4 regions of the Gracilibacillus saliphilus genome follow, and region 3 is predicted to be linked to each of the others. Evidence: predicted binding sites of a transcription regulator. Region 3 holds the regulator's gene; each other region holds the start of a gene.
The links. Region 3 encodes Rex, which represses fermentation and respiration genes when NADH is low (regulators of the CRP and FNR family bind a similar motif). Its sites were predicted from a motif close to TTGTGAAATATTTCACAA; they were not measured.
Positions count from the first base shown of each region.

Region 1: the regulator Rex is predicted to act here: its motif matches at 4,553-4,570, upstream of GHT08_RS06825 (TIGR04053 family radical SAM/SPASM domain-containing protein).
Region 2: the regulator Rex is predicted to act here: its motif matches at 4,019-4,036, upstream of ric (iron-sulfur cluster repair di-iron protein).
Region 4: the regulator Rex is predicted to act here: its motif matches at 2,658-2,675, upstream of GHT08_RS13005 (nitrate reductase subunit alpha).

Region 1 covers NZ_WJEB01000004.1:84,747-93,136, reverse strand. The annotation lists gene pelA (pectate lyase) at 1-1,676, shown strand, start outside; guanidine-I (ykkC/yxkD leader) riboswitch at 1,693-1,790, shown strand; gene GHT08_RS06835 (DMT family transporter) at 2,227-2,559, shown strand; gene GHT08_RS06830 (DMT family transporter) at 2,559-2,873, shown strand; gene GHT08_RS06825 (TIGR04053 family radical SAM/SPASM domain-containing protein) at 3,344-4,495, opposite strand; gene trhA (PAQR family membrane homeostasis protein TrhA) at 4,616-5,263, opposite strand; gene GHT08_RS06815 (glycosyl hydrolase) at 5,475-8,390, opposite strand, start outside.
Region 2 covers NZ_WJEB01000004.1:76,517-83,085, reverse strand. The annotation lists gene GHT08_RS06810 (LCP family glycopolymer transferase) at 1-212, shown strand, start outside; gene GHT08_RS06805 (NUDIX hydrolase) at 1,021-1,560, opposite strand; gene GHT08_RS06800 (DUF1189 family protein) at 1,571-2,053, opposite strand; gene GHT08_RS06795 (flavin reductase family protein) at 2,075-2,536, opposite strand; gene GHT08_RS06790 (HesB/YadR/YfhF family protein) at 2,788-3,087, opposite strand; gene ric (iron-sulfur cluster repair di-iron protein) at 3,259-3,960, opposite strand; gene GHT08_RS06780 (hypothetical protein) at 4,154-4,708, shown strand; gene GHT08_RS06775 (response regulator) at 4,938-5,297, opposite strand; gene GHT08_RS06770 (ArsR/SmtB family transcription factor) at 5,535-6,437, opposite strand.
Region 3 covers NZ_WJEB01000057.1:63-7,312, forward strand. The annotation lists gene GHT08_RS21550 (MarR family winged helix-turn-helix transcriptional regulator) at 492-917, shown strand; gene GHT08_RS21555 (NAD(P)H-binding protein) at 1,059-1,904, shown strand; gene GHT08_RS21560 (ABC-F family ATP-binding cassette domain-containing protein) at 1,976-3,901, opposite strand; gene GHT08_RS21565 (redox-sensing transcriptional repressor Rex) at 4,071-4,718, shown strand; gene GHT08_RS21570 (YdiK family protein) at 4,761-4,970, opposite strand; gene GHT08_RS21575 (CPBP family intramembrane glutamic endopeptidase) at 4,975-5,685, opposite strand; gene groES (co-chaperone GroES) at 5,987-6,271, shown strand; partial or broken gene groL (chaperonin GroEL) at 6,341-7,250, shown strand, end outside.
Region 4 covers NZ_WJEB01000019.1:34,715-43,104, reverse strand. The annotation lists gene GHT08_RS13010 (PEP/pyruvate-binding domain-containing protein) at 1-1,948, shown strand, start outside; gene GHT08_RS13005 (nitrate reductase subunit alpha) at 2,743-6,426, shown strand; gene narH (nitrate reductase subunit beta) at 6,416-7,891, shown strand; gene narJ (nitrate reductase molybdenum cofactor assembly chaperone) at 7,905-8,390, shown strand, end outside.

The DNA.
Region 1 (8,390 bases), on a different contig from region 3:
TTCAAGCTGCCATTGATGCTGTTCCTGAAAACAATCGTAATCCTGTAACCATTTTTATTAAAGATGGTACGTACAAAGAAGTAGTCACTATTCCAACGAATAAACCTTTTATTAATTTGTTAGGGGAAAGCAAACATGATACAGTCATTACGTATGATAATTATGCCGGTCGTGACAATGGTGTAGGTGGAACGCTCGGGACAAGTGGTAGTGCCAGTGTCTATTTACGGGCAGATGATCTCCGTATCGAAAATCTAACATTGGAAAATTCCTTTGATGAAAGTGCCGATGTTGAAGGAAAACAAGCTGTAGCAGTTTATGCCAGTGGGGATCGTCAATATTTCAATGATGTCCGTTTTATCGGAAATCAAGATACGTTATATACTCATTCCGGTACGCAGTATTATGGGGATGTTTACATCGAAGGGGATGTTGACTTCATTTTTGGTGCAGCAAGTATCGTTATTGAAGATTCTGTAATTCATTCATTGGATCGTGGCTCAGACTCAAATAATGGTTATGTGACGGCAGCCAGTACGTTAAAGTCAGATGAGTATGGCATGTTAATTAAAGACAGTAAATTTACGAGTGATGCACCTGCAGAAACTGTATATTTAGGCCGACCATGGCCTGCTGGGGGCAATCCAGATGCAATTGGAAGTGTTGTCATCATGGAAAGCAAACTTGGTGAGCATATCAAACCAGAAGGCTGGACATCAATGAGCGGCTTACAACCTGAAGATGCACGTTTATATGAGTATAAAAATGAAGGTCCAGGTGCAGTAATCAATGATTCACGTCGTCAATTAACCGATGAAGAGGCAGCTGACTGGACCGTACAAAACGTATTAAAAGGTTGGGATCCATATGCATTAGATCCAATAGAAGAACCAGGTAAAGATCCAGATGAGGATTCAGATAAAGAGCCAGGTGATGGGTCTGACGAAAAGCCTGGTGAAAAACCAGAAAAACCAGAAAAACCAGAAAAACCAGAAAAACCAGAAGATGATGATAAATCACCTGGGAATGGATCTGAACAAGATGGTGATGGCGAAGGAACGGAAACCCCAGAAGATGAGAATGAAGATAACAATGAATCAATTAATGACACGAAAGAAATGAAAGTTGAATTAGGTGAAGAAATAGAAGTAGCTGCGGATATGATAATTGCTATTGCTGATTCAGCAACTAAAGTGATTTTACCGAGCGACTTACCGGAAGGAACGACTTTAGTTGTTAAACAAGCAGAACCTCAAAACTTAGGGGATCTTCAAGTTGCAGGTGATGTATATACCTTCGAATTTACTTTCCCTGAAGGTTTTGAAGATTATACTGGTGAATTCCAATTAATCATGGGTCATGATGATAGTGCGGATAATGTAGCAATTTATTATTACAATGAAGAAACTAATAGTTGGGAGCTTATTGGTGGTGAGGTAAGCGATGGTGTCGTAATTACAACAGTTGACCACTTCTCAACTTATGGTGTTTTAGCTACTGCCAATGATGAACAAGATCAAAATGCAACTTCTGATGAAAAATCAAGTGACGGTGTTGGTTTGCCTGATACTGCAACTAACATTTTTAATTGGTTGTTAGCTAGTGGAGTATTGTTAGGATTGGGAATTGGGTTATTAGTAATTGTTAGAAAAAGAAATCAAAAGATGGTACAATAATTAACAATAGCATATCGTAATTGTTTTCTAGGGTTCCGCAACAAATGTTGGACTGGTCCGAGAGAAAACACACAGTAAACTACTGTGACACGGAAGGATAAAAGCCTGGGAGATTCATTCTCCCAGGCTTTTTTCAGTGTGGCGGGCATGTGCACAAACTTTAGAGTCAAAGTCATTCAAATGGAGTTGCCCTTTGAAAGATAGCTAGTGCAAGTCAACACCTGCGCTGACCGTTTCGCTTTCTGACATGACACTTTTGGGAATCAATATGCCTTTAATTTAAGTACCAAAAATAACTTGCAAAAAGCCAAAATGGTACTAAACAGTCAATTAAGTACCAAAAATAGAAAACAAATTATTAAATTGGTACTTAAAACAGGTTTTAGTACCAAAATCAACCTTCTTGAATACTAAATTGGTACTAAATCAAAATATATTTTATCTCGAGTACATGTGTATCTGTAAGGAGTTTCAGTTTTCTCTTTTATGAAAGGCAGTTTTACTGCACATCTAAATGTTTTTTCGTGAAAAAAGTAAGGAGGAAGTTGTTATGTTAAAAGAATGGTTAAAAGTGATAATCGCTGCAGTATTTGAAGTTTTATGGGTAATTGGTTTAACACACTCCGATCAAATTTTAGAGTGGATTGGCACAGTTATCGCTATTATGATTAGTTTTTATTTTTTAATTATGGCCGGAGAAAAGATTGCAGTCGGAACGGTTTATGCCGTATTTGTAGGGTTAGGAACAGCTGGGACTGTGATAACTGGAGCTTTCTTTTTTAATGAAGAAATTAGCCTTGCCAAAACGGCACTAATTCTTTTACTTTTGATTGGTATTATTGGATTGAAAGCAACTTCAGAACCAAAGGAGGAAAGTAACTGATGGCATGGATACAATTAATTGTAGCAGGGTTATTTGAAATGTTGGCAGTAATTATGATGAATCAATGGCATCGTCAAAAATCTAATACAGCATTTAGTTTTATGATTGCAAGTTTTGCTTTAAGTTTTTTGTTTTTATCAATGGCATTAGAGACCATTCCCATGAGTATGGGTTATGCGATATGGACTGGCATAGGTGCAGCAGGCGGAGCCATTGTTGGGATTTTATTTTACAATGAATCTAAAAGTGCCAAAAGAATATTCTTTCTAGCTTTAATTATATTGGCAGTAGTTGGGTTGAAATTACTAGGTTGAGTGCGTGTTCGACAAAAAAGATTAACTTCAACAAAAAATACAGTTAATTCCTATATGCGATATAGTTATCTTGAATTGAAATCAGGAGGATGGATATGAGATTCAGTGAACTTATAAAAAGTATCAATCATGAAGAGGTATTAAGTTAATCTTAAAGGAAAAACCTAACCTTTTTATGGAAAAAAGGCATTGAATTTTTTGACTAATGACGCAAAAGTAATATTAGCTGGAATAGGTGTCTTGAAGAAAGATGCCTGATGAGACTGAACGAATATATCGTTCGGTTTTTTCTTATCATTAGGTTTTAACTGATGTAATACTCAATAGTAAAAGGAAAAAGCCGTGATCGTGTTCACGACTTTTCTACTTTATTACAAGATTAAAGAAATCGATAAATGGGAAGATGAAAATGCAATTAAAAACAAGTATGATAGTGATTGGATCATGACATTACTGAAATCATGAATAATCTATAAGAAATTGCCTTGTTTTTTTTTCTTCCGCATCGCCCGAGGTATATAGATACAATACGGCTCACTTTCCAAATAATCTCCTGTTGCTGCATAAGCTCGAGAACGAGATCCTCCACATACATGCCGGAACTCGCAAATGCCACATTTTCCTTTATACTGATTTGGATCGCGCAACTGTTTTAAAACAGGTGATTCCCGATAGATTTCAGGTAATGATTGCGAACGGACATTTCCTACTTTGACAGGGAGTAGACCACTCGGGTAAACATCTCCAATATGTGAAATGAAAATAAAACCATTCCCATCATTGACACCTTTTGGCGCTCGTCCTAATCCATCCACTGTACCTGTTGCCCCTTCTGATAAGACATTCTGAAATGCGATTTCATCTTTTTCGATTTTTTGTTCTCTTGCTTTTTGCTGAAGCACAACACGGCGATAATGTTGTGCAGCAGTTGTTTTAATATCAAAACTAGCTGTCTTTGATACTTGGTATAACCAGCGGAATACTTTCTCATGTTCAGCTGGTGAAATCATATCTTTATCCTGTCCACGTCCAACAGGTACAAGAAAGAATACGCTCCAGAGCACAACATTTAATTGTTCCATTAATGCTCTCATTTCTTCTAAGTATTCGATGTTATATTGAGAAATGACGGTATTAATTTGCAGTGGCATTCCAAGTTCGTGTAAATAATTAATGGCTTCAATCGTACGGTCAAAGGAGCCAGTTGTGCCCCGGAAGAAATCATGAACCTCTTTGTTTGGACCATCAATACTGAATGCCCAGCGAGATAATCCAACTTCTTTCGCTTTTTGCATCACATCTTTGGTTACATTAGGGGTAGCGGATGGTGTCATGGAGACTCGAACCCCTTTATTGACTGCGTATTGGACAATATCCAGTAAATCCTCACGTTCCAGTGGGTCACCACCAGTAAATACGAGAAGTGGATTATTCATGGACTTGATTTGATTAATTAATTGTTTTGCTTCATCAAAATTTAATTCACGGGGATCACGATGATATTGTGCATCAGCTCTGCAGTGAAGACATTTCAATGCACAAGCACGTGTAACTTCCCATATAACAATAAACGGATCTTTATGATAGTCTCTCGGTTTAAAAAACGGTGGTTGCTGAGTCAATATAGTACCTCCTTAACAAGGTGTTAACTATATTGTATCGCTCTTGTTATCGATATGATGTGATGAAATGCACACATATAATGAAAAAAAGAAGCACCATTTACTGGAGCTTCTTTCATATTATTGAATAGGCAATACATATAACAAAACAGCGAAAAAGTGAGCAATTGATCCTGCTAAAACAAACAGATGCCATAATGCATGATGATAATTAAACCCACGCCATACATAAAAAATAGCACCGACTGTATATAAAACACCACCGATAACTAAAAGTTTAAGGCCGTTAGGATGCATATTTTCTACCAGTGGCTGCCAAGCAAATATAATAAGCCAGCCCATCAATACATACAGTATCGTGGAAAAATATAAAAACTTTTTAACGAAAAAGGCTTTAAATATTGTTCCGCCAATCGCAAGTCCCCAAATAACACCAAATAATGTCCAACCTTCCCATCCTCGAACAACAACTAATAAGAAGGGAGTATAGGATCCGGCGATAAAGAAATAGATCGATGAATGATCCAATATTTCAAAAACATTTTTTGCTTTCCCTTTTCGGAGACTATGCAACAGAGTAGAGGATGTGTAGAGGAGTACCATTGTAACACCAAATAAAGTAAAACTAACGATATGCCATACTGTACCGTATAGTGATGAATAGACGATCAAAATAACTAATCCTGCGATACTTAATGCCATTCCAATTCCATGAGTAACAGAATTAGCAATTTCTTCTCTTACTGAAAATTCATGAGTAGACCCCATTTTGACACGTTCCTTCCATGTTTGAAAAATTCCTGTTATTATTATCTGCCTTTTGCTATGGAAATGCAAGTATTCGGGATTATCTAAATAAATCTGCCTTTTTGGGTAGGAGCAGTACATTAATAGTGAAACCCTGATAGCACTTAACTAAAGGCAAAATGAAAAGATCGCCATAAGCTAGAACTTATGGCGAACCTATAGATCCATTCATTTATTTATTGAGCTTTTTTCGCCTTGCCATCACCAATGCTACTATACCCGATAGTGTAAGTAGTAAACCAGCTACTAGCCAATTGGCAGTATTAGTTGCGGTATCTGGCAAGGATTCACTTTGACCAGAATTAGAGTCTATGTTATTAGATCCAGAGTTATTTTCTGTTTCTTGCTTCTGATCTGTACTGTCTCTATCATTGCTAGAGGGTTCATTAGAATCGTCATCTGGATCTTTGTTACCTTGTTCAGGATCATCAGAAGGTGGATCTTCCTCTGACTCTTCTGCTGTCTCCTCTGTATACGCAAATACGCCATAAATACTAAAATGTGTCAAATCAGTACTAGCACTTTTAGATTCTTCATTCCAGACAACATCAAAGCGTTGATCTGTCACAAGTTCACCGTCTTGATCGACAAGTATTACTTGAAGGTTGTCTGCAGCATATTCCTGATCGTTATCTAACGTAAAAGTAATCGTTAACGGTTGTTCAAATTCGGTGATTTCCTGTTCCCCTGCAAATAATTGAAAGTCAAACAGATCGCTTAATACGTCATCACGTTTTTCCTTGATTTTATCTGATACAGGATGAAAGGCAAATGTAATGTTTTCATCATACGATTGTAAAAGTTGGACAGGAATAGTGACACTTGTGTTTTGATAGTTTAATTGAATGGTAGCATTCTTTTCTAATTGTGTAATTACATCTTTTGTGATTTCTATTTTTTCTGTTGTTAAGTCAAACTGATAGCTGTTGTCCTTTTTAGTAAATGATTCCTTGTTATCAATCGTATCGTTATCTTCCGTTGGTACTTCTGGAGAAGGTGTATCCTCAGCATCAGGTACTTCAGGTTGTGCATCATCATATACTGCACGCATATCATCAAAGTAAAGGGTTCCTTCTCCTTGTTCTCCGCCTGTGTAAAGTGCAAATTGTGTAACGTTTTTCAATTTTTCTTGATCAACTATAACTTCCGGTTTATTTTCCCAAGGAGCAGGTACGAATTCAGAAAAAGGTATCGTGATGATCCCTTCAGAAGGCTCATCTAAATCATGATATGCTTCAAAACTTACGCCTCCTATCTGGATTTGAATGGTTAAATCATTCGGGTAACTATCATGCTGTAACCAGAATTGAAAAGCATTTGTTTCTGACCAATCTACATTGGCTAAAGGAGTCTGACGACCGGCATACCCCATTCCGGCAATCGTAAAATTATATTCCAGGCCATATTCCCCTGCCATTTTGTTTTCAGAAGAATGATGGAGTGTTACTTTATCTCCGTTGCTGGAATATGCATTATCTAATAAACTATCATCTCCTAAGTACCCCTCAAAATCGTCTACTAATAATGGATCAGCTGGTGCTTCCATATAGGAGTTGTTTAGTTTAATAGTATCGATATAGATTGCGTCTGTCAGGTTAAGTTGATTCCCTACTAACGATAGCGCGATCGTCCTTGCTTCTGCTGTATCAGCTAAGTTAATGGTTGCGTGATATTTTTTAAATGTCTCCCCATTAATAGTTACTTCTTCTAGATCAGAAATGTCTTCAGAAGTTTCATTCATACCATATTTGGTTTCCCAATCATCAGGAAGCATGGCTACTGCTTGGATTGATCCGTCACCGACAGAAGTAGGAAGTAAAGCTTCTAATTCAATCTGGTTGACAACTTGCAAATCATCTGTTGTTAGATCTGTTAATTCAAATTTTAACTCCTGCCATGTTTCACTAGTGTCCATCCCTTCAATTTGAAATTTCAACTTACCATCATCTGCTAAAGTTGCATGCTCAAATGCGACTGTGTTTGTTTCTGGATAAGTTCCGTTTGTTTTAATACCATCAATATTATCATCAAAGGTATATACTTTTGTTGGTAAACTATCTGCTTTTACAAACACTTTAACAGTTTCTTCATAAATGCTCCCGTCTTGATGGACAACTTTAAAGGTAAGGTTGGTTGCTGTGCCATTTTTATCTGCGGTTGGTATCCAATCTGCTACATAATAATTACTGTCTGAATCAAAGCTGAGAGAATGTTCTTGATCAGAACCTTCTACTTTATAAGTAACTTGCTGTGGATTGTCATGAAGTACCCGTACTCGAAGCTTTGTCGAACTATCTGTAATGGTTGTGCCTGAAACTGGGGATGCAACATGTGCTATTGGTTCTTGAGGTGCAACGGATTTATTCATATGTGTTTCTGTATAGATGGTTCCTTGAACATCTTCGCGAAAAGCAGAATATTCATCATCTTTAAATGATTGGAAGTCAGGTAATAATTCATGATCACCACCTAAATCATCATGAATATCTTTATATGGTACAAACATATTGTTTGGCCAGCCGAAGTTAGCCCACGTTTGCATATAGGCGATTTTACTTGCCTTAGGATCATCTTTGATTGCATGTAAAACACGTGTATACCAATCGAGTGTATTACCTGTTTCGTTAATACCAGAAGCACTATAACCATACTCTGTTAAAGCTGCGATTTTACCACGTTCTTCTGCTAAATCAACTAACATCGCTAAATCTTCAACGAGTCCATTTAACCAGCTTTCAGAACCTGCATTGCTTTTATCGTCATAGTTATCGATACCCAAAATGTCAACATACTCGTCACCTGGATAAGTTTCTAAATAACGTTCTAAGTCGCCTGCAGGGCCAGCGCCTGGGGAAAACGCATACAAAAAGTTATGAACTCTTTTTTCATCTCTTAAATATTCAACCGTATAACGGAAAAGAGCTTTATATTCTGCTGGTGTTGTTTGATGTGCTCCCCACCAGAACCACCCACCTGTTTGTTCATGGAATGGTCGGAAGATAATTGGGATCGCGTTACCATTTTCGTCTTTTACCGAATGAGCAAGTTCTGCAATGTTATCTAACCATGCATTGAAATCATCATGATT
Region 2 (6,569 bases), on a different contig from region 3:
AAGTGAACGAGCTAATCGATATTATGGGTAATAATATGTCTACCAGTCTTGATTTTAATGCAATGAAATCACTACTGAATGGGTATACCGATACAAGAAAAAATGTAACAAGCTATCAAGTGCAAGGGTCAGGAACAACGATAGACGGTATTTATTATTACATTGTTCCTGATGAAGAAGTAGCGAAAGTAAGAGACATGATCAATAGCTAAAGCCTGAAAAGGGTTTTAGCTTTTTTTTTGTAAGGACAAGAAAGTATAAAATTTTGCGCAGATGTCTAGCTCCGAGCGCCCAAAAACTAGGCGACTTCACGAATCGCCCTATGATAAGTCATCATCGGTTCGCTTTTCTCAGTGATTCCTTTATCCCAGTTGATTCTGAAGCCGCTACGTTTCTGCGGGCGCTCTACGGTTTTCTTATAATATAGGAAAGTATATAATCCGTGTTATCAACACATTTGTAAGCAGAGTAGCCATGTTGAAATAGCTTGTGGAAACCATCGCTACGGCTGTCCACTTCCCTTTCCGCCATCCCGTAGGAGTGGAAGTGAACGGCCTCCGCTATGAAACTGTTCTACAACGTTTGTGACTGCTAACGTCTCGAGCTTTCTTAACCTGCGTAATAAAATTGGAATGTCAGCGAGTACATTCATGGTAGAGCATTAATTAGCGAAGTGGGCAAGCCGTAGCGGTTGTTACGCCCAATATCCAACTTAAAATAACTACTTTATACCATCGATATATTATTTTGATCAATGAAAAAGACCGGGTGGGCTTTCACGGTTTTTCTTATATAACATTGCTATCACAACTTTTATAAACAAAGTAAGGTAGGGGAAGGTGGTCGGCCAACGTGGTGATCAATTTCATATATTTCATAATGGCTACTAGAGGAATCGCAGGTCTACTTAGCATGAAGTGATAAGGGCTGGAGGGTTTAGCACATAGAACAAACGCAAAAAAATGACTGTAAGATTAAATCAATTCTTACAGTCACTATAATGGACCAAGCTTTTGGGAGTTAATTGAAAGACATACTTAAATATCGAGCCCAACACGCGAGACCGGCACCATGCCGAAAAATGCCTTGTTCTACCAGTTTGCAAAAATCTTTCATATTAACAATTTCAACCTCGATGTTTTCTAGCTCATCTAAAAATTGATCATCTACTTTTGTTGCCTTTGTTGCCAAATACAAATGAATTTTTTCGGTTGTGGAACCAGGAGATGGATAGAAATAATCGAGAGATTGCCAATCTTCTGCCTGATACCCTGTTTCTTCTAATAACTCCCGTTGTGCTGCGTAAAGAGGTTCTTCATCTTCTTCAATCATACCTGCGGGAAATTCAAGTTCAGTGGATTGTAATGGATGACGATATTGTTTTAACATGACCACTTTATTATCGTTCGTAATTGCCAAAACACAGACACCATCCCGAAATTCAATATACGAAAAATTCTGTGTCTGTTCATTTGCAAGTAACACTTCATCGATCGTTATTTTAAACCGATCTATTTGTGTAGTTGAACTATGGTTTATCTTCCATTCATTATCTGCCAATGAAACTCCCTCACTTTCTTTTTTTGGGGTAAATCAAAATCATTTGATATAGGATTATATATAACAACACTAAACCAACCAAAAAAGCAAAGGAAGTTGGTAGTGGCGTGAAAAATAACAGGTGATAAATGATTAATGGCCATAGTAACGCAAAGGATGTCATCTTCCATAATTGTTGATATGCTAATTTGCGCTGCAGAAAGATTTTTAGTATCCAGGGACCGATTGCTAATATGGAAACCCCTGTAACAACGATAAACATGATAAAAAAGGGATAAAAGACAATAATTTGCAGTAGAAATTGACTAAAAGAAATGTGAGATTGACCTTGTTCAAAGTTTGCTATCATTAAAATGACATTAGGTAAGAAGCTAATAAAGAATATAAGAAAAAGATAAACGAGTGTGTCCCTCATGCTTACTCGATTTAACCAAAACATCGCTTCTTTTTTAGGTAATATTGCACTATTTCGTAAGATTGCAAGAATGGCCATGACTATCCTCCGTACTCTTCTCTATTCATCCACTATTCTTTTATATGTACTGTTGTAATAAAGAATTGGATTACCTTCGTCTAATTTGATTTCGTCTACTTCTGCAATAATCAGTAAGTGATCACCTGCTTCAACCGTATTGACTACGGTACATGCCAATGTAGTGAGTGCATGATCTATGACTGGTATACCGTCTAAAGTTGTAAAGTCTTTATATTCTTTTTCTATTTGTTTAGCAAAGATCATGGATATTTCTTGTTGTTCTTCTCGTAAAATACTAACGCCGAATCGTTTAATTTTATCGGCATTTTGGTAGAAATTCGTTTTGGAATCTAGTGAAATAGTAATTAACTGTGGATCCAAAGACACAGACATAAATGCATTGACTGTCATTCCTTGTATCTCATTATCAAATTCCGATGTTACGACAGTAATTCCTGTCGCAAATTTACTCATCGCTTTGCGGAACTCCTGCTTGCTCATCGATTAAAACCTCCTTTATAGAATATATCGGGAAATTATACGGAACATTCTATTAAGTTTGCTTTATCACGTTACTAACTGTCCGTAAGACTCCAACTTCAAGTGTAAAGTTATAAAGCGGGTGGTGACGGTCGCTAACTTCCTGATAAGTCTTCCTTTATTTTAACATAATTTCTTCCTGTTTCGTTGTATTTGGTTCGAGAGTATGGGAGATTTAGCAAAAGAAAAAGAGTGAGGGATTTCCTCACTCTTTACTGGATTTCTTCATAATCATATGCAACTTCATCTAGTTGTTCATTATATTCGACAATTAAATTATACCCTTCAAAATACCATGCATCTGTCGCATCAATAAAAAAGGTAATGCCATCTCTTTCCGTAGTTGTAATCGTATCTTCCATTGGTTCATTTAGTGCAAAGGCTAGTGAAAAACCTTCATGTATCGGGCTATAACCACCATATTTAGCTTGAAATTTAATTGTATCTCCATCGCTTACCCCAACGTCATCTTTAAACCATTGTAATGCTTGATCTGATATTTTGATTTCCATGCGTATGCACTCCTTTAATGACACTAAAATAATTCTCTTTAAGCTATTCCCAATAATTATCATTCTTACACTATATAATTATAAACCAATACAATTATCTGGAATTATTCCCCGGGAAATTGTCGAAAATATGTAAAAGACGCTAATCCTACTATTAGCGTCTTTACTATCCTATGAAATGGACTTAAAGAGTATATTATTTTCTAAGTGTATATGTTGGTACGTGTTTTGTTCTAGCTCTGCTAGTCTAGCATAGGTGATCCTGTATGAATTACATGCGTCTTCTGGCAATGTATAGTCATTGGTTATTTCATTCATTTGTTGCATGATTTCACCTACAAATTCGTGATCCTCGATCATCGTTTTGTTTAATTGGAAAATGTGCTTTTTTAATGTTTCGCTTGGCTCCACTTCATATTTTTCAAAAAGCGGGAATAAATCTCGTTCTTCTTCAATCATATGACCTTCCATTTCCATTTTGAATTGGTGAAATAATTTATATAAATCTTCAAGGTGCGGATGATGCGGACCGTGTACTCGGTATATTTTTGTAACAAACTGACTGAGCGGTGTTAACTCTTCATGTAAATAGTGATGATGATGTTGCATAATATAATCAACCAATTCTGAAGAAGTGACATTCTCCCAATTGATCTCTTTATTCCCGGTTTCTATCCATGCTTGGTAGGATTCATTGATCGAGCCAATAAGCTGTTCCCCATCAACTGGTCTTTTTTTCTTATCAAGAATGGATTGAAGAGGTTGATCGCCGCCACAACAAAAATCAATTTTTTCCTTCTTGAAAAAATCACTAGCTTTCGGATATATTTTGACAATATTTGCAGGTGTATCAGTTAATTGAAATTCCCTCATGATATTGTTCCTCCTTTACTTGTATTACTTTTACTGTAACAAAAGGATAAGGAGTTATTTGTGATACAAATCACATTATTTAATAGCAAACATGGCTTTTTTCAAAGTTTCACTTTATTCTGATTTTTGTTATACTAATGAAAGCAAAATCTTGAGATTATGTATCGGCTATGAAACTAAAGGTGGTGTAAAGATGGCAGTGAAATATACGAATTTTCGTGGAGATGAGTACTATTTACATGTAAGGAAAACGAACAAAGGTAATCCTTCCTATTATTTTAAAAAAGATGATTCTAATACTTCAGTTGATAGCATTCCAGAAGGTTATGAAATATATGAACATCCGAATGGAAGAGTCTTTTTAACAAAGAAGTCAAGGCGGAAAATAACTGATGAAGAAGTGCAGTTACTTAAAGAGAGTATGGAAAATAATAGTCCAATTAAGGATTATAAATTAGATATCAGACAAAAAAGTATCTATTTATATACGTACGAAAATCCCGTCCCATTCGATGAGAACCCTTTGATTGTTGAGGCGTTGTCCGATCCGAAATATAAAACATATGATGCGCAGTTATGTTTTACATTATTGGATAAAGATACGAGAGCATTTCAAGTAGAACGTAAATCTTATACAGGTGAAAAAGATGATCAGTGGCTCTTTTTAGAAGAATCTACGAATTTAAAAGAGTTGGCGGACAAATATGTACAGCACCTTGGACAAGAAAGCTATTACGAATTATTTTAATTAGGAAGCTTGGCTAGACGAATGCCAAGCTTTTTTAAAGGTCTTAGTGGAGATAAACTCACCTAGAACTTGCTGTGTTTTTAGTTAAATAGATTATTTCAGGGCTGAGCGCGGACATTTGTTCCGTTATTCATTGAAAAAAGCTCTGATGTTAACTTAAATGAACCGAATAACGGAATAAATGTCCGCTCTACAAACGATTATCTATTTAGATAAGGTTGGATAGCTGCTAATCGAAAATATTATCCATAATTTGTATTAAATTATGAAAGTGTGGTTTGACGATAAAGTCTTTGGCTCCATATTTCAATGCCCTTGTTACGTTATCGTGAGTGGCGAGGGAAGAGGCCATGATGACATTAGCGTTTGGGTCTAAGTCTTTGATTTTTAGTAAGGCATCTAATCCGTTCGATTTTGGCATAACGATATCTAAGATGATAATATCTGGTTTATATTGTTGATATGCTTTCACTGCTTCTAGACCAGTTGAGGCTTCCGCAACAACTTGATAGGGATGTTGTTCGACTTTCTGCTTAAGCCACTGTCTCATAAACCGTGAATCATCTGCAATGATGACTGTTTTTTTCATCGCTGTTCCCTCATTTTCTTTTCATTTCATAATTCGACATTCTTCTGCTTTTATTTTAAAGGAAGTATAAAGCGTTGTGAAGCTGTTTTTTCACTTTAGAATGGAAAAAGTTTTAGAAGGATAGAATTTGCGATGTAGTAAAGATATGAAATATATAATTTTTCTAATAGAAAAAATCCGTCCAATAAATTGAGACGGATTCTTGCTTTTCAACCTTCATTATGAAAGAGCTAGCTATTAAATATAATACAGTTTAAAATTAATATCCTGATCATGGTTCCCGAACTCTTTTCCGAACAATGTAACTCCACCTACATGTTCGGCATCTTCTTTTACTTCCACTCTTAATTTCCATCCATCTACAGTAGTGTCTAAATCATGAATGGTTACATCTGACAAAGGTTCCCCATCCATATAGGTGCCATGTGACGTGATTCGAATCGTTTTTAGTAGCCCGTATTGGTTAATATTGTGTGGCCACCAGTCAGGAGTATATTTACCTCTAGTATCCGCAAAATCCCCTGGACTTTGCCATGTTCCTAACTCGATATTGTTTAAAGTGAAAGTAATGTCAGATGGCCATACTTCGTTTGAAAATGGAAACTCCGATGAGATTTCAAAACTGATATCCATTTGTTGTAATTGATCTTCTTCTTGCAAAAAATTCGGAGTTTTATATTCAATAAATCCTTGTGTGAACCATAATATTCTTGCATCCATCCTCTTAGGGTCCATAAAATATTTGGTTTGATCTACCGGGCCAACAAAGTCTTTACTAGTCGCTAAGCCACAAGTAGGTACAACATGGTAGTCTGTGTAATGACCAATAGGTACTGACGTTTCATATGTAGCAAATGAATGATAGATTTTTTTAGGAAAATTGACTTCAATGTGGTCCACTTTTAGTATGGAGATTCGTTGCAACCCTGATTTCCCCGGTATCTTTTCAGTTCGAATGATACCAGCCTTTTCTAACTTTTCGATATGTTTGGTCACAATCGGACTACTGATCCCTAAAACACTGGATAGTTCCTTTATATTCATTTTATTTTTCGATAATAATTGGATAATTTCTAATCTGACTTGGCTTGCTAATGCTTCATATACTGGTAAGGACGACTTATCTATTTCTAATTGCATAATTCCACCAACTACTTTCTGAGTACTAATTAAATTATTTTTATTATCACATATTAAGAATATTTTTTCTATTATAATCTATTATGACATATTTTGTAACAGGTTTCATCCGAATTTGACATTTTTTATCAT
Region 3 (7,250 bases):
TCAGCGTGATCTGAAGATCCACTTTTGTAAAGCGATCTTCTTTACAAAAGTTAGCTGAAGACACGGCCCACGGAAAGCGAAGTGGGCAAGCCGCAGCGGTTGTTATGCCTATTATTTATGTCAAAATAACTACTTTGGACAGGACCGGGTGGGCTTTCCCGGTTTTTCTTACTGCTAAGAAAAAGAGAAATGTCTTAATAGTAAGTTGAATTTTTATCCACAGATCATTTAAAGTAAATGTGGATGATTACATAATCCTTATGATATCAAGGATTTATAACGCTTTAAAAATGTGGATAAAATACTCTCTGAATGTGGATAATGTGGACAAAGTTCTTAATAATTGATTTGCAAAGAGTGTATAAGTGGATAAGCATGTGTATAAATAATAACAAATATATTTTGATAATCATTTACGTAACACTTTACAAATAAGAAGAATATGTTTATTATTTAGTTGTGCAAACAAATAAAAAAAGAGGAATTATACTATGTTAAATGTATATTTGAAAGAATGTTTATATTTTACATCAAGTCGTTTTACAAGAATTATAACGAAGATGGCCGAAGAAGAATTTACCCGAAGCGGCTTATCACCAACTGCAGCATATTTATTAATGGTTCTATACGAGAATCAAGGACTGTCACAAAAAGAAATTGGCGAAATATTACATTTACAACCCTCAACTGTTACACGTATTTGTGAAAAACTGAAGAGGAAAGGATTAGTCTACAATAATGTTGAGGGACGCACATCCTATATTTATACTACAGAGCAAGGAAAAGAACTGGAGGCAACGATCTATGATTGTTGGATGAGATTACGTGACCGCTATGCCGAAATCCTAGGACGAGAAACAGCGGATGAACTCTCAGTTCAGCTAGAACAAATGAGCGATGAGTTAGAAAAGTTTTAGTGGTTGATATTTTCTTCAACCATTTTCTTATAGAAAAATAGTTGCTTGTGCAAACAAATGTATGAAGGGGGTGATTGATGATTAAAAGAGAAATTAGAAAACACATAGATCTGAAGAAAAAGAATAGAAGGAGGAGAAATGATGTTACAAAGGCAAACGGATGAAAAGCAAAAGCCAATTTTAGTTTTAGGTGGTAATGGAAAGACCGGAAAGCGTGTTGCGGAACGTTTATTATCGATGGGCATTCCTGTAAGAATCGGATCAAGGCATAGTGAACAACCCTTTTCCTGGGAAGATAAATCAACATGGCAAAAAGTATTAGAGGGTATAGCTGCTGTGTACATTGTGTATAGTCCTGACCTTGCTGTACCAAGTGCTGCCGAGGATATTAGCAAGTTTACAAAGTTAGCTTTACAAAATAATGTGAAACGCCTCGTATTACTATCTGGCCGTGGTGAAGAAGGAGCGGTAAAAAGTGAAAACGAACTAAAAAATTCAGATGCTCATTGGACAATATTGAGATCAAGCTGGTTTAATCAAAACTTTAGTGAAGCTTTTTTGATTGACCAAATCAGAGAAGGTGTTATTGCATTACCTGTGGGTAAGGTTACAGAACCATTCATAGATGTAGATGATCTTGCGGAAGTTGCTGTAAAGGTGCTAACAGAAGATGGACACATAGGTAAACTATATGAATTAACAGGGCCAAGATTAATGACATTCCAAGAAGCAACAAATGATATATCTGCTGTTATACAAAGAAATATCAGTTATATAAAGTTAACTCATCAGCAATTTGAAAAAGCTTTATGTGAAGCCGGGACACCTGCACATACAATAGAACTGCTGATGGAATTGTTTACATCTGTGCTTGATGGAAGAAATTCTTTTTTAGGAGATGGAGTACAACAGGTTCTAGGACGTGAGCCAAGAGATTTTAAAGAGTATGTTCAAAAAACAGTCAAAACGGGAGTTTGGGGTGAATAATGATAAACATATTGGACCATAGTGGAGTTAAAAAGAGCATTCTCGACATGTAGAATGCTCTTTGTCATAGGTTAGTCGTGTAATGTTTCCCATTCTTCCATTAATGATTCCAATCTTGCCTTTAAGGAGTCATTTTGATTAGTTAGTTCCAATGCTTTTTCATGATCTTGAAAAACGTCAGGATCACATAACATTTGATCAATTTCTTCCATTTCTAACTCAAGTTGTTCAATCTCATCTTCAATTTCCTTAATTCTACGCTCTTTTTTCCGTTGCTCTTTTTTTAATTGCTTTTCTTTTTCAAAATTCGATTTGGTGGTTTCCGGATTGTCTACAGTTTTCTTTTCCGCCTTCTTTAGTTCGGCAAGTTCTTGTTCTTCTTGCTTTTTCTCTACATAGTAATCATAATCACCTAAGTAGAGTGTGGTTTTGTTAGCTTGCATTTCCAGCACATGTGTTGCAATCTTATTAATAAAATAACGATCATGAGAGACGAACAATATCGATCCAGGATAGTCAATTAAAGCAGCTTCTAACACTTCTTTGCTATCCAAATCTAAATGGTTGGTCGGTTCATCAAGTAATAAGAAGTTTGCCTTCTCCATCATTAGTTTTGCTAGTGCTAGGCGCGCTTTTTCCCCACCACTTAAAGCCGAAACATTACGTAACACATCATCACCGCTGAAAAGGAAGTTACCGAGAATGGTGCGAATGTCCTTTTCATTCATGACCGGATAATCATCCCACAGTTCATTCAATACCGTTTTCTTAGGATTTAATTGTGTTTGTTCTTGATCATAGTAACCAATCTGTACATTTGTTCCGAGCTGAATGTCACCTGAAGCAGGGTCTAGCTGTCCGATAATTGTCTTTAATAAGGTTGATTTTCCAACACCATTTGGTCCGACTAGTGCTACACTATCCCCACGTTCGATATGCAAGTTAAGATTTGAAAAAATGAATGGATCTGATTCTTGATAGTGAAATGCTAAATCGTTAATTTTTAACACATCGTTACCACTTCTGCGGTCAATTGTAAAAGTAAACTTGGCAGAGCTTTCTTCGCCAGCTGGTTTGTCCATCACTTCCATTTTTTCTAACTGCTTACGTCTACTTTGGGCACGTTTCGTAGTAGAAGCACGTACAATATTTTTCTGAATAAACTCTTCCATTCTTTTAATTTCACTCTGTTGTTTCTCATAGAGCTTTAGATCACGTTCATAATTTGCCGCTTTCTGTTGTAAATAATCACTATAATTGCCATGATATTTAGTTGAATGATGTCGAGATATTTCATAGACAATATTCACGGTTTTATCTAAAAAATAGCGGTCGTGAGAGACGATGACGACAGCACCTTGATAACTGTTTAAATAGCCCTCCAACCACGTTAAAGTTTGAATATCCAAATGGTTTGTAGGCTCATCTAATATGAGAATGTCAGGCTTCGTTAATAAAAGTTTCCCTAAAGCTAATCTTGTTTTTTGACCACCACTTAGTGTAGCAATCGAGGTCGTCCACATGCTTTCTGGGAAATCAAGGCCGTTTAGCACCGCTTTTATGTCCGCTTCATATTGATAACCACCCGCAAGCTTGAAGGCTTCTTGTTTTTGATCATAATTGGCAAGCAACTGCTCGTAACGATCACTATCCGCAAGTAGGTCAGGATCGCCCATTTGCTGTTCCATCTGGCGTAGAGCTTTTTCTTCCTTTTGAAAGTGTTCGAAAATCTTAAGCATTTCGTCCCAAATCGTTTCATTAGAATTTAAACCTGAGTGTTGTGCAAGATAGCCTAACGATACATCTTTCGGTTTATGAATTTCGCCTTCATCATAACTAAGTTGATTGGAAATAATATTTAAAAGAGTAGACTTTCCGGCACCATTTCGACCCACTATAGCTATACGGTCATCCCTCTTTATCTCTAATTTTATATTAGATAAGATCAGTTCAGCACCGAATCTTTTGGTTAAATTGTTTACTTGTAAATAAATCATTTGCTTTCACCTCTAATATGTTCAGTGTATCGGAAAGCAGAAACCACTGCAAGCACAGTTGTTTGGCTGTAAGTGAATTATTTCACGACATTTAACCGCTTTTCTGTTAGAATAAAAAGTAAGTAAAAACATTCACAAATCCAAACCGAACTAGTAAGGGGAATGAATGATGATGAATCAAAATAAAATACCACAAGCGACGGCGAAACGTTTGCCATTATATTATCGATTTTTAAATAATCTTCATATTCAGGGAAAGTCGCGAGTATCTTCAAAAGAATTAAGTGAAGCGATGAAAGTAGATTCTGCTACAATAAGACGAGATTTCTCCTATTTTGGTGCTTTAGGGAAAAAAGGTTATGGCTATAATGTCGAATATTTGTTGGGATTTTTCCGTAAAACATTAGATCAGGATGAAAATACTCCCGTTGCGCTAATTGGTGTAGGGAATTTAGGAACCGCTTTTTTAAATTATAATTTCACCAAAAATAATAATACAAAAATTGAAGTTGCTTTTGATGCTGATAAACGAAAGGTCGGCAAAACGATAGGGGATATTCAAGTGCACCACATTGATGATTTAGAGGGGAACTTAGAAAATATCTCTGTTGCGATTTTGACAGTACCTGTATCGGAAGCACAAAATATTACTGATCGCCTAGTGAAAACCGGCATCAGCGGTATTTTGAACTTCACACCGGCAAGAATTACAGTTCCGGAGAATGTCCGTGTACATCATATTGATTTAGCCGTAGAACTACAATCACTTGCCTATTTTATGAAGCATTATCCGTTAGAGAACGAAGGAGAAGAGTAGATATCATTACTAAAAAATAGACTCAGCTAACAGTAGCTAAGTCTATTTTTTCTTATTATCATTCGCTTTTTTTATGCGAAAATGTAGATTGATTAATCTAAACGCAACCACAAAATCAATTGTTGCAAAGGTTGCTAATAAAATGGTAATAAAGTTAAAAACAGTTTCATCTGCCGATTGGATTGCGATGTAAGTGAACAAAGCGCCTAACGCAATGTAAAAAATGGCAGACCGTAAAGGTGAAATACGCATAATACTATTGTCCTCCAATAAGAATCGTCATTAACTCTTTTATTTGATCCATTTGCTGTTCCATTTCTTCTGGATCGACAGACAGTTGACCGATTACGGCAAATGTATTCATGGACATATGCACAATAATTGGTACAAGGATTCGTTTCGTTTCAACGTAAAGAAAGGCGAACACCATTCCGACTGAAGTGTATATAAGTAAGTGTTCAAAATCATTATGAACGGCAGCGAAAATGACCCCAGATAACAACGCAGCGAAAAAGAAGTTCATTCTCTTATAGAGTGAACCAAAAATAGCTTTACGAAACACTAGCTCTTCTAGAATAGGTCCCAGTATAGAAATAATTACAATAAACAAAGGAGTTTGTCGTGCTATATTCATTAAGTCCATTGTATTTTCTGAACCAGGTGGGATTTTGAAAACTACCATTTCAATAACAACAGCAACGGCTTGTGTTATCATCACAAGGAAAAAACCTAGTACAGACCACAGTATAATGGTTCCAATTTTCTTTTGTTGTGCTTGGAAGAAATCTTGCACTTCATCCCTTATGAAATAGATAGATATCATCAAAGCTATCGCGAATGATGCAATATTCCAGTTAGCTTGGAAAGTATCCAAATCATCAATGTAGGAAACAAACGGTAGAGCCAAAAAGATGGAAAACTGCATAGCAATATACGTTATGATCAAATAAATATATTTTCTTGGCAAGTATAACGACTCCCTTAAACTCTTTTTAATGTCATGATACGTATTTTAACATAAATTTAGAATAAAATTGAAATACTTCGTCTACACATAGAAGTATGTGAGTATTTTGCTGTTCATAAGTGGAGAGTATCCTTCACTTATATAGTTAGCGACCGTGATAAATTTTTTTAAAAAACGATATTAAAATACTTGCAAAAAAAATCAGTTTTCATTATTATAATAATTGTGTTAGCACTCCTCTTGAACGAGTGCTAATAATCAACAAAATAATGAATGAGAAATTCAAGGAGGTAACGAAAAGATGCTTAAACCATTAGGTGATCGTGTCATTATTGAGCTTGTAGAGCAAGAAGAAAAAACAGCGAGTGGAATTGTTCTTCCAGATTCTGCGAAGGAAAAACCACAAGAAGGTAAGGTTGTAGCTGTTGGTTCTGGTCGTGTAACAGACAATGGAGAGAAAGTGGCACTTGAGGTTGAAGAGGGCAATACTATCATTTTCTCTAAATTTGCTGGTACAGAAGTAAAATATGAAGGTAAAGAATACTTAATTCTTCGTGAAAGTGACATTTTAGCAGTTGTAAGTTAAGTAAGATAACGAAGAGCTATAAAGATAAATAACATAACTTTTTTAAAATTTTAAGGAGGTTTTTTCACAATGGCTAAAGAATTAAAATTTAGTGAAGAAGCACGTCGCGCAATGCTACGCGGGGTAGACACACTTGCAAACGCAGTAAAAGTAACATTAGGGCCAAAGGGTCGTAACGTTGTTTTAGATAAAAAATATGGTTCACCACTAATTACAAATGACGGTGTAACGATTGCAAAAGAAATTGAATTAGAAGATAGTTTCGAAAACATGGGTGCACAGCTTGTTTCTGAAGTAGCTTCTCAAACAAATGATGTAGCTGGTGACGGTACAACAACTGCAACAGTATTAGCACAAGCAATGATCCAAGAAGGTCTTAAAAACGTTGCATCTGGTGCAAACCCAGTAGGTGTACGTCGCGGTATCGAAAAAGCGGTTGAAATCGCAACGGAAGAACTTCGTAAAGTTTCCAAACCTATCGAAGGAAAAGATTCAATTGCACAAGTAGCAGCAATTTCTTCTGCTGATGATGAAGTAGGTCAATTAATTGCAGAAGCAATGGAACGTGTGGGTAACGATGGTGTTATCACAATCGAAGAGTCTAAAGGATTCAACACAGAATTAGAAGTTGTAGAAGGTATGCAATTCGATCGTGGATATGCTTCTCCATACATGGTAACAGACCAAGACAAGATGGAAGCGGATCTTGAAGATCCTTACATTTTAATTACTGACAAGAAAATCAACAATATCCAAGAAGTATTACCAGTACTAGAACAAGTTGTACAACAAGGTAAACCACTTCTATTAATCGCTGAAGATGTAGAAGGCGAAGCGCTTGCTACATTAGTAGTGAATAAACTACGCGGAACATTTAATGCAGTTGCTGTAAAAGCTCCTGGATTTGGTGATCGTCGTAAAGCAATGTTAGAAGATATCGCTGTATTAACTGGTGCTGAAGTAATCACAGAAGATCTTG
Region 4 (8,390 bases), on a different contig from region 3:
GAGTATTACAGCAAGTGCAGAGGCATCTGCTTTATTTTCTAATATCAATCGTGTGGAAGAACGGATGGATTATTGGGATGTTATTTTTTCAAGAGCATATGATGACTTGCAAAAAGATCAGGTGACGCAAGAAAAAACAAAAAGATTTTTGGTGACTCTTTTACTAGGTGAAAAGTCGAGAATGTTTGACCTATGTGATCAATATTTTACATTACAAGACATATTAACAATTGCGTCTAGAGAAGTAGGTACAGGCTTTATTGGTGGGAAAAGTGTCGGGATGCTGTTAGCTAGAAAAATATTAAAAGAAGACAAAAAGAATCGCTTTGCAAAATATATGGAAGCACATGATTCTTTTTATATTGGATCTGATATTTTCTATACGTATATTGTGCAAAATGGTGGATGGAAATTGCGTGTTAAACAAAAAACAAAAGAAGGCTATTATAAGTATGCAAGGGAACTACGAGAGAAATTACTAAATGGAGAATTCCCTTCCAACATTAAGGAACAATTCGTCCAGGTACTCGAATATTTCGGTCAATCTCCGATTATTATTCGTTCCAGTTCGTTGTTGGAAGATAATTTCGGAAATGCATTTGCCGGAAAATATGATAGCGTCTTTTGTGTGAATCAGGGCACACCGGAAGAGCGTTATAAGGCATTAGAAGATGCGATCCGTACTGTATACGCCAGTACGATGAATGAAGATGCACTGGAATATCGAATGAATCGTGGGTTATTTGAAAAAGATGAACAAATGGCAATTTTGATTCAGCGAGTATCTGGTGATCACTATGAAGATAACTTCTTCCCGCATGTTGCTGGAGTTGGTAATTCTTCCAATCTTTACGTATGGGACAAAAGCGTTGATATGGATGCAGGTATGATTCGTTTAGTATTTGGATTAGGTACTAGAGCGGTGGACCGAACCGTTGATGACTATGCCAAAATTGTTACATTAGATCAGCCGACAAGGAAGCCGTTAATGCATATGGATGATTTAAAGAAATTTTCACAGCATGGAGTCGACGTTTTATCGATGTCGAAAAATCGATTGACTAGTGTGAAGGTTGATGAGGCAATAGCCAATGTTTGGGATGTTGAGCGTAATCTATTTGCGTCGATTGATACCGAAACAGCTTTCCGTTTAAAGGATTTAGGTTATAAGAATATGCCGACACCATATATTCTCGATTTTAAAAACTTATTAAAAAATTCTACATTTCCAGAAGTGATGAGAGAAGTTTTAGCAGAAATAGCGCGTGTTTATGATTATCCTGTCGATGTAGAGTTTACTGCTAATTTCCGTGGTAAAGATGACTTTAAGATTAACATTGTCCAATGTCGACCATTGCAAACAAAAGGATTGGGGCAATCAGTAGAGATACCAGAAATAAAACCTGACGAAGCCTGTTTTATACAAACAAAGGGTAACTTTATGGGAGGTAATGTACGTATTCCAATCGATTATTGTATTTATGTAGATATGGATGATTACCTCCATTTAAGTGAACAAGATAAATACAGTGTGGCCCGCACCATAGGTAAAATAACAAGAGATCTCAAGAATGAACGTGTTTTTCTGATTGGTCCGGGACGATGGGGTACGTCTACACCATCATTAGGTGTTCCTGTCCACTTTTCAGAAATTCAGCATGTGTCTGCTATCTGTGAGGTCTCCTCGCAAGAAAAAGGTTTTATGCCGGAATTATCCTATGGCAGTCACTTCTTTCAAGATATTGTTGAATCAGATATTTTTTATGCCGCTATTTTTGATGGAGAAGAAGGTGTTCGATTTGAACCTTCTTACGTGACTAGCCAGGAAAATATCTTAACGAATTGGGTAGAAACACCGACAATTCCAGAAGAAGTGATCCACGTTAGTAAAGTAACGGGGATGGAACTATTATCAGACATTGTGAAGCAGAAGTTATTGTGTAGATAGTCAATTGTATTACTGAAATTGGAAAACTCCAGTAAAAATTATAAAAAGCTTTTTCTGATTTGGAAAAGTGCTGATTAACTCGTAATGTTAATCCTACAGTTTGTTGCTGTAGGATTTTCTTATGGAGTTGTGTCCGTAAGCATTTTATGGGCAGTTTAAATGGAGATGTCTATGTAGGCGCAAAAAACTAGTCGAACTCACTTTATATTGCAAAGAAGCGGTATTTCGCAATAAACGAGAGCGATTTCGCAATAAAGAAGCGGTGTTTCGCAATAAACAAGAGCGATTTCGCAATAAAGAAGCAGAGTTTCGCAATAAACAAGTCCCATTTCAAAATAAACAGCTGCATCATAAAAAAGTTATCTCTTTAAAAAAAGTTCGTAAAGCATACATCGAACTATCATAAACTAACATTTCACACGGAAAACCTCCCATTTTAATGATAGATTTCCCGGTAATGATTCGTTTACCGGGAAAACCGTTCACTTTCATTGACAGATTTCCTTGTTAACCTAACTTTACAGGGAAATCTTACAGTTTCATTTAGAATTTTTGCTCGTGAAACGAATCATTAAGATAGGAAAGTAAGAATTCCACCTTTGCATATTTACTTCAACTGATTAAACTTTTCAAACATTTTCAATCAAAAAATATAAAAATATATCAAAGCTTGATATCTCAGTGTTTGTCACAAAATCGTCACGGTCTGGTGTGATGTTGTTCACACCTTGTATTGGTGTGTTCGTGATTTAATGAACATAAGCAATAGAGATTGGGAACACGGAGGGATCAAGATGCCAAACAAAAAATCTCCATTATGGCAACGTATGAATTATCTAAAACCAAAAGAAAAATATGCAAACGATCATAGCCAATTACAGGAAGGTGATCGGGATTGGGAAAATGTCTATCGCAGAAGATGGCAGCATGACAAAGTGATTCGCTCTACACATGGTGTCAATTGTACGGGCTCTTGTAGTTGGAATATATTTGTAAAAGATGGCATTGTAACCTGGGAAGGGCAGTCAATTGATTATCCTTCTATAGGACCAGACATGCCAGACTTTGAACCACGTGGCTGCCCAAGGGGAGCAAGCTTTTCTTGGTATATTTACAGTCCGCTGCGTGTTAAATACCCTTATGTTAGAAAAAAATTATTAATGTTATGGCGTGAAGCTTTAAAGATACATGAAAATCCGTTAGATGCTTGGAAGTGTATTGTGGAGGACCCGGAAAAAGCACGAATGTACAAAAGTGCTCGAGGCAAAGGTGGTTTAGTTCGTGCAGATTGGCAAGAAGTCACTCAATTAGTGGCTGCTTCTGTTTTATACACCACGTTAACATATGGATCAGATCGTAACATCGGTTTTTCACCAATTCCGGCGATGTCCATGGTTAGTCATGCAGCAGGAAGTCGCTTTATGTCATTGCTCGGTGGACCAATGCTTAGTTTTTACGATTGGTATGCAGACTTACCACCAGCATCTCCACAAATTTGGGGAGACCAAACAGATGTACCTGAAAGCTCTGACTGGTACAATTCCGGTTATATTATGACTTGGGGTTCAAACGTACCGTTAACCCGTACACCAGATGCACACTTTTTGGCAGAAGCACGATATAAAGGAACAAAAGTAGTGTCCGTTAGTCCGGACTATGCTGAATCGACCAAATTTTCAGATGATTGGATGTCGGTGAAACAGGGTACAGATGGTGCTGTTGCGATGGCGATGGGGCATGTGATCTTAAATGAGTTTTATCAAAAAAAACGCACGCCATATTTTGAAGACTATGCCAAACAATATACTGATTTTCCTTTTACCGTAAGATTAAAACAAAAAGGAGACACTTATATTGCCGACCGTTTTCTGCATGCGAAGGATTTAGCATTAGAAACGACCAATAGTGAATGGAAGCCGTTAATGTACAATGCTTTAACAGAGGATTTCGCTGTGCCACAAGGAACGATGGGTAGTCGCTGGGACAAAGAGGGTAAATGGAATCTGAAGCTAATTGATGAACGGAATGGGGAAAAGATCGAACCAGTTCTAGGCTTTTTAGGAATCGAGGATAAGATCAAAACAGTAGAAATTGCTTATTTCGATGCTAATACAAGATCAACGATGAAGCGTAACATTCCGGTGAAACAAGTAGTAATCAATGGGAAAATCGAGCATGTTACAACAGTTTATGATTTAATGCTCGCCAATTATGGTATTGACCGGGGCATTGGCGGTGATGTTGCGTCATCCTATGATGAGATCGAAGCCTTCACACCGGCATGGCAAGAGAAAATTACTGGTGTCGATCGAAATCTAGTAACCAAAATTGCTCGTGAGTTTGCGCAAAATGCGATTGATACCAATGGCCGCTCGATGATCATTGTCGGAGCAGGCATTAACCACTGGTTCCATTCCGATGCGATCTACAGAGCAGTTGTCAACCTGGTGATTATGGTTGGTGCACAAGGGGTAAACGGCGGTGGCTGGGCACATTACGTCGGTCAGGAGAAGTTACGTCCTGCCGAAGGATGGAACACGATAGCAACTGCAAAAGATTGGCAAGCACCGCCGAAACTACAAAATGGAACATCCTTTTTCTATTTTGCAACGGATCAATGGCGCTATGAAGAAACATCGATTAATGAGTTAACAGCCAAAACGGTTGACGAGGCAAGATATGAACATCCAGCAGACTATAATGTATTAGCAGCAAGGCTAGGTTGGTTACCATCTTATCCAACATTTAAGCAAAACAGTACGAAAGTTTACGAAGATGCGGTGAAAGCTGGTAATCAAACACAAGAAGAAATCGGTAAATATGTGGCCGATCAATTAAAAGAGAAACAACTAGAATTTTCCATAGAAGACCCGGACAATCCGGTCAACTATCCAAGAACTCTTTTTGTCTGGAGAGCCAATTTAATTTCTAGCTCGGGAAAAGGTCATGAATATTTCTTAAAGCATTTACTAGGCGCAGATCATGGATTATTAAATGATGATCAAGACAGCCTACGACCATCAGAAATAAAGTGGCGTGATCAAGCACCAGAAGGAAAGTTAGATTTACTGGTTGACTTAGATTTCCGTATGGCAGGAACCGGTCTTTATTCCGATGTGATTTTGCCTGCAGCAACATGGTATGAGAAACATGATTTATCCAGTACCGATATGCACCCGTTTGTACACCCGTTCAACCCAGCAATTTCGTCACCATGGGAGGCAAAATCGGATTGGGATATTTTCAAAGCATTAGCAAAAGGGGTTTCAGATTTAGCAGAAGAAGTAGATTTTGAAGCATTTAAGGAAATTGTCACAAGCCCATTACAACATGATACACCACAAGAAATTGCACAACCATTGGGTGAAATCAAAGACTGGTCAAAAGGTGAATGTGAACCAATTCCAGGTAAAACAATGCCAAATGTTCATGTCGTAGAACGTGATTATAAACAATTATATAAAAAGTTCACTTCACTGGGGGATAATATTGCGAAAAATCCTTACGGTGGCAAAGGAATCAATTGGTCCATGGAAAAGGAATATGAACAAACAAAGCATGCCATTGGTCAAGTAGAAGAGGAAGGTATATCAAAAGGTCTACCCAATATCACCGATGCTCGAGATGCATGTGAAGCAATATTACGTCTGTCATCAACGACAAACGGTAAAGTAGCAGTGAAAGCGTGGGAAGCATTAGAAAAACAAACAAACTTAGAGCTGAAAGATTTAGCGGAAGAACGAGAGGAAGAACTGTTTACCTTTGAGCAAATTAATGCTCAGCCCAAAACAGTCATTACGTCCCCGGCATTTAGCGGCTCAGAAAAAGGTGGCAGAAGGTACTCCCCTTTTACTACCAATATCGAAAAATTAATTCCGTTCCGTACGATAACCGGAAGACAGTCATACTTTGTAGATCATGAAATGATGAAAGAATTTGGAGAAGAAATGGCGACGTATAAACCAATGCTCCACCATACACCGTTTAAGAAGGATCGCCCGCCAGTGGAAGGGAAAGAAATAACGTTAAATTACCTGACCCCACACAACAAATGGTCGATTCACAGTATGTATTACGATGCACAGCCAATGCTGACCTTATTCAGAGGCGGTCCAACTATTTGGCTTAACAAAGATGATGCAAGTGAGGCTGGTATTGAAGATAATGACTGGATCGAGTGCTTTAACCGTAATGGTGTGGTCGTTGCCAGAGCAGTTGTTTCACACCGGATTCCGAGGACGATGGCATTTATGCATCATGCACAGGACCGTCATATTCACGTACCTGGAACCAACTTAACGAAAAATCGAGGTGGTACTCATAATAGTCCAACCAAAATTCATATGAAACCTACCCATATGATTGGTGGCTACGGACAGCTTAGCTACGGCTTTAACTATTATGGACCGACAGGAAATCAACGTGACTTACATGTTGTCATTCGCAAACTAGAGGAGGTTGATTGGCTTGAAGATTAAAGCACAAATCGGGATGGTCATGAATTTAGACAAATGTATTGGTTGTCATACATGCAGTGTAACGTGTAAAAACACCTGGACAAATCGTCCGGGTGCAGAATATATGTACTTTAATAATGTCGAAACAAAACCTGGTATCGGCTATCCGAAACGCTGGGAAGATCAGGACCATTATAAAGGTGGCTGGGAGCTAGATAGCAAGGGAGAATTAAAATTAAAATCAGGTTCCAAAACAAAACGGTTGATGAACCTTTTTTATAATCCATATCAACCAACTATTGATGATTACTATGAGCCATGGAACTATGATTATGAAAAGTTAACGAATTCCGAAGAACGTAAACATCAACCGGTAGCTCGTGCAAAATCAGCTATCACTGGTGAGTTTATGGATTTGGAATGGGGACCGAACTGGGAAGATGACTTGGCTGGTGGTCATATAACAGGTTTGCGTGACCCTAACGTTGAGCAAATGGAAGAATCAATCAAAACTGAGTTCGAAGACGTATTTATGATGTATCTTCCTAGAATTTGCGAACATTGTATCAATGCACCGTGTGTATCTTCTTGTCCATCAGGTGCAATGTATAAACGAGATGAAGACGGTATTGTATTAGTGGATCAAAATGCATGCCGAGCATGGCGTCATTGTGTAACATCATGTCCATATAAAAAAGTCTATTTTAACTGGAAAACAAATAAAGCGGAAAAATGTACAATGTGTTATCCACGGATTGAAAATGGCCAGCCGACGATTTGTTCTGAAACATGTGTAGGCCGTATCCGTTATATCGGTGTCATGTTGTATGATGCAGATCGCGTATTAGAAGCAGCATCTGTTGAAGATGAAGATAAATTATATGAGGAACAATTAAAAATATTTTTGGATCCTAATGATCCAGAGGTGATCAAACAAGCGAAAAAAGATGGTATACATGATGACTGGATTGAGGCTGCACAAGAGTCACCTATTTATCGAATGATTATTGATTGGAAAATCGCATTACCTTTACATCCCGAATACCGCACAATGCCAATGGTATGGTATATTCCACCACTAAGCCCCGTGATGAACGTAATCGAAGGAAAAGGCAGTATTGCAGACGTTGACGATATTTTCCCAGCGATTGATGATATGCGTATTCCAATTGAGTATCTCGCCAACCTTTTAACAGCCGGAAATACGGATCATATACGGACTGTACTGAAAAAAATGGCGGTAATGAGAAGCTTTATGCGAGCAGAAACAACTGGAAAAACCTTTGATGAAGAGATTATGAAGGAATTAGGTTTAACGAAAGAAGAAACTAGAAAAATGTTCCGTTTATTATCGATTGCGAAATATGATGATCGTTTTGTGATTCCAAAAAGCCACCGTGAAGATGTTCGGGATTTATATGAGGATCAAGGTGCATGTGGTCTTGATTTTGCTGGTGGACCAGGAAGCTGTGGCGTCTTGTCCTAAGGAGGGAAATAGTATGAAACATGAAGTGATATCTTCAACCTACCAGTTAATCAGCTTTTTACTTCGCTACCCAACTGAAGAGCATAGGTTGGCGGTTGAAGAAGCCCAACGATTTGTTGCTGAAATCGAGGAACTATCCATTAAAAAGTCGCTCACAGGTTTTCTCGATGCTATTTCTGAATGGGATCAGGATCAATGGGTAGAACATTATATCGAAGTATTTGATTTCGGCAAAACTTCTAACTTATATATGACTTATTTAAAGCTAGGGGAACAAAAAGAAAGAGGTTTAGAACTATTAAAGCTGAAGAAATTTTATGAAGCGGCTGGTTTTGAAGTAACGGATAAGGAACTTCCTGATTTCTTGCCTTTAATGCTTGAATTTTGTGGAGAAGCAAGAAAAGAAATAAGGCTCGAGTTATTAGCAAAACATGTCGCAGCGATTGTAGAAACGAAGAATAAGTTAGTCAAATTCGAAAGTGCTTATCATCTTCTATTA